One region of the Shewanella psychromarinicola genome, then DNA from elsewhere that is predicted to be linked to it. Evidence: predicted binding sites of a transcription regulator. Region 1 holds the regulator's gene; the other holds the start of a gene.

Region 1 (2,415 bases):
AAACAACTACGACTTGTGTTGCGACTGCTAGACTTCTATTTTGAAATGAATAGTGTTGCAAGTGCATATTTTTACTATTTTACTTAATTTGGGCAAAACCACAGCTAACTTAAACTCGAATTAAGCTAATTTAAGCCAAATTAAGCTGATTTAATCGCGTTAACAGCAGCTAAGCCAGCTTTAATGTCGGCCACAAGGTCCTCAGCATCTTCAATGCCAACCGATAATCTCAATAAAGTCTCTTTAATACCAGCCTCTTTCCTTGCTTGTGGGTCCATAGCTCTGTGGGTCATCGTGGCCGGAACAGCGACTAAGCTTTCCACTCCGCCTAAACTTTCCGCAATACTAAACAGGGATAATGCCTGTAAAAATGCCTCCACTTCAGCTTCACCACCGAACAACTCAAAGCTTAACATCGCGCCAAAGCCTTGTTGTTGTTTTGCCGCAATGTCGTGACCAGGATGGTCTTTTAATCCCGGATAATACACCTTGGACACCACAGCACTGGCACTCAATAACGCAACAATTTTTTGCGCATTACGCTGATGCTCACGAATTCGCACCGCTAAAGTGCGCAAGCCACGCAAGGTTAAGTAACTGTCAAAAGCAGATCCCGTTAACCCTAACGTATTTGACCACCAATGCAATAATTCACCCACTTCAGCATCTTTAGCCACCACAGCGCCACCCACCACATCACTGTGACCATTAATGTATTTAGTGGTTGAGTGAATAACGATGTCAGCACCCAATAACAAGGGTTGTTGTAATATTGGCGATAAAAAGGTGTTATCTACCGCCACTAACGCACCGACGTCATGGCAGGCTCGGCTAATAGCACTAATATCGACCACCCGCAGCAGTGGATTCGATGGCGTTTCTAACCAGACCATTTTCGGTTTTTGGGCAATGGCTTGGTTCAATGCTTGTGCATCAGTTTGATCAACAACCAACAACTTAAATTGACCTTTTTTAGCCAAATGCGTAAATAGGCGATAACTACCACCATAACAATCATGCGGCACCACTAATAAATCATCTGGACCAAGTAAGCTAGTCACTAAGGTAATGGCGGCCATGCCAGTACAGGTCACTACACCTGTAGCGCCTTGCTCAAGTTTGGCCAGCGCTTCACCTAAAATACAGCGGGTCGGATTACCCGATCGGCTGTAATCAAACTCGCGCGGATTGTTGTGACCATCGAAGGAATAATTGGTTGATAAATAAATTGGGGGCACTATGGCGCCATGCTGTGTGTCTGTTTCAATACCCTGGCGAACGGCCAATGTGGCGCTTTGATGCTTAGTCATAATTGACTCCTAAAAATGTCACAAACACACAAAGAGATGTCTAGACGTCTAAATCTACCGAAGAGATCTTCATCCGTCAACAAAAATAGACGCTTAGACGTCTAAACATCAAGAAATCTATTTGCATCGAGATTAAATATTCGCAATAATTTGACTAGAGAGTGTAACGGTTTAAAATCTGCACCGTATTTATCGTTAAGGGTAAGTTAATGACTGAATGGAATGGCGAATATATCAGCCCATATGCCGAACACGGCAAAAAAAGTGAACAAGTAAAAAAGATAACAGTTTCTATACCTCTAAAAGTACTAAAAATACTGACAGATGAGCGTACCAGACGCCAGATAAACAATCTGCGTCATGCAACCAACAGTGAACTGCTGTGCGAAGCATTTTTGCATGCGTACACAGGTCAACCTTTGCCTTATGATATTGATTTATCAAAAGATCAACCTGACAGCATTCCAAGTGAAGCGAAAAAATTAATGGATGATATGGGGATCGAGTGGGAAGAGCTCGAATAATTCACTGGTTAGTGATTACCTCACAAACTGTTAAACTGCCCTTTTAAGAAGCAGTGATGTTGTTAACGAGAATTTATGATGCCATTTATCGATCCAACAACCTTGATACTGGCATCAGTTATCGTGTTTTTTGGCGCACTAACCCAAAGCTTAATTGGTTTTGGGTTAGCCGTTGTTGCCAGCCCGCTGCTGTACATTGTTAATCCTCAATTAGTCCCAGTGCCCATTATTGCCATGGGTTTTGCTATCTCTGCCATGACACTTTTTCGAGAGCGCGGACACTTACAGTTTAATGGTCTGCAATATGCGCTATTAGGCCGTATTCCTGGGGGATTCTTAGGTGCTGGATTATTATTGTTTGCGCCCCAACCCATATTAGGCTTAATTATTGCGGCTATTGTGTTTATTGCCGTGATCCTGAGTACCTATCGCGTTACCGCACCAATAAATCGCAGCAGTTTATTTATCGCCGGGGTATTTTCGGGCATATTTGCTAATATCGCTGCCATTGGAGGTCCACCAATGGCTATATTGCTTGCAGACAAAGATGCCAGTCAATTTCGAGCCGCATTATCAGCCTT
Region 2 (2,415 bases), 1.7 Mb from region 1:
CTTTTGGATTAAATTTGCATTAGTGGCATCGCGGCGATAAGCACCAAACAATGGACGCTTTAGTCCTTCTGCCCCTAATTTAACCGCAGTAAGATTCAGCCCCTGACTTTCTCTGATAGACCAAGTTGGCAGGGTTGCTATGCCGTCATTACAGGCAACACGCTGCAATAGCATTGAGGTTAAATCACATTGCTTTTGCTCGCCAGGTTCAATACCCGCGGGCTCTAAAAAGTGTTTGTATATATCTAAGCGCGCTAACGGCACGGGGTAACTAATTAAGGTTTGCTTTGCCAATTGGGCTGGCGTTACAAACGCTTGTGCCGCTAAGGTGTTATCACTGGCTACAATTAATTTAACTTCAAAATCAAATAGATGCTGGTAAGCGACACTGTGTCCCGGCACTGGATCTGAGGTTAGCACTATGTCTAAACTCCCCGTCTGCAATGCATTGAGTGAATCAAATAAATGCCGACTTGAAATATCAATTTGAGCCGCTGGCGCATGTTGTTTAAATTGCTCAATAACAGGCATTAACCAACGAAAACAACTATGGCATTCAATGCCGAGCTTAAGCTGTTGGCTTTCACCCTCTAAACCGCGTTTAAGATCCGACTCGGTTGCAATCACTTTCGGTAAGATTTCTTCCGCTAAATTTAGCAGACGTGAGCCTTCATGAGTAAAGGTTAACGGCTTACTCTTACGAACAAAAATACTTGAGTTAATCCGTGTCTCTAACTCTTTTATTTGATGAGAAAGCGCCGACTGGGTGACAAACCGTTTTTTAGCCGCACCCGCTAAACTGCCACTTTCTTTTAACGCCATCAGGGTACGAAGGTGTCTAAGCTCTATCATTTTCTCTCCACATGAATCTTGCTCAACTATTTGATGAAATCAATTCGATTGCTTGACAACAGAATAACACAATAAACTTCTAGACGTCCAGACGCCTATGCAGGTTTTCTGCATAAATGGTATAAATTTTTGCTTAACGAAAAGGCAAGCAGTATGAAAATTTCAAGTTTAGGATTTCCTCGCATAGGACGTCAGCGTGAATTGAAGTTTGCTTTAGAGCGCTATTGGCGCAGTGAAGCCACATTAACGGAGTTGAAAAACGTTGCCTGTGAATTAAAACGCACCCATTGGCAGTGGCAAGCAGATGCAGGTGTTGAATTACTGCCTGTAGGGGATTTTGCTTATTATGACCAAGTGTTAACCCTGAGTGCGACCTTAAATGTGATCCCCGCTCGTCATCGGGTCACTCAAGCTGATGGCAGCCAAGCCCCTGTCGATATTGACACCTTATTTCGCGTGGCTCGTGGCCGTTCGCAAACCGGCCAACATGCGTGTGCGGCAGAAATGACCAAGTTTTTTAATACTAACTACCATTATCAAGTGCCAGAATTGAGCGCTGATCAAGCGTTCGAAATAGCCTACGACCAACTGTTTGATGATGTTACAGAAGCGCAGCAATTAGGTCATCAAGCAAAACCTGTGCTGCTCGGTCCAGTGACGTATTTATACTTATCTAAAAGCCTCACTGAGTTTAATAAGTTGGTGTTATTACCGCCGTTACTGGTTGCTTATCAGCAAATTTTGTCTCGTTTTGCAGCCCAAGGTGTGAGTTGGGTGCAATTTGATGAACCGGTATTAGCGGCAGACTTAACCGATGAGTGGCAGCAAGCTATTCGTCAAAGTTATCAAACGTTAGCGCAACAAAAGCCAGCATCTTTAAATATTTTACTCGCCAGTTATTACGGTTCTATTGCCCATCATCAAGCATTGGTGAGTGCATTACCGGTTGAGGGGCTACATCTTGATTTAGTCAGCGCGCCAGAACAGCTTGATGTGTTTGTTAATGCGCTTTCTAGTCAACAGGTACTTTCTATTGGGGTGGTTAATGGTCGCAATGTGTGGGCTGCTGATGTTGATTTGATTGCTGATAAAGTGACCGAATTAGCGACCAGGTTAGGCGATCGTTTGTGGATTACACCTTCATGTTCATTGTTGCATTGTCCTGTGGATGTCGAGGTTGAAAGCCAATTAATTACGCCATTACTTGGCCAATTAGCTTTTGCGAAACAAAAATTATTTGAACTTAACGAAATTTATCAATTAATCGTTGGGCAAGGTTCAGCAACTAGCCAAGCGATTATTGATCGTTGCCAGCAACGCCGCTTGGCAAAAGCTGCAGCAGCTAATCAACAGGTTGTTGAACGTGTGTCGCAGTTAACCGCTGATGATTTTGAACGTGACAGTCCATTTGCCCGCCGTATCATTGCCCAACAACAAAAGTTAGCGCTGCCATTATTACCCACAACCACCATAGGTTCATTTCCGCAAACGCCAGCCATTCGGGGGTTACGCAGTCGCTGGCGTAAAGGCGAAATCAATGACAATGATTACCGATCACAGCTT

The links. Region 1 encodes MetJ, which represses methionine synthesis genes. Its sites were predicted from a motif close to TAGACGTCTAGACGTCTA; they were not measured.
Region 2: a site for MetJ is predicted at 925-942, ahead of metE (5-methyltetrahydropteroyltriglutamate--homocysteine S-methyltransferase). Genes of this name have one in related genera too.

The regions. Positions count from the first base shown of each region.
Region 1 covers NZ_CP034073.1:1,708,107-1,710,521, reverse strand. The annotation lists gene metB (cystathionine gamma-synthase) at 141-1,310, opposite strand; gene metJ (met regulon transcriptional regulator MetJ) at 1,520-1,834, shown strand; gene EGC80_RS07395 (sulfite exporter TauE/SafE family protein) at 1,910-2,415, shown strand, end outside.
Region 2 covers NZ_CP034073.1:10,860-13,274, reverse strand. The annotation lists gene EGC80_RS00045 (LysR family transcriptional regulator) at 1-852, opposite strand, end outside; gene metE (5-methyltetrahydropteroyltriglutamate--homocysteine S-methyltransferase) at 1,006-2,415, shown strand, end outside.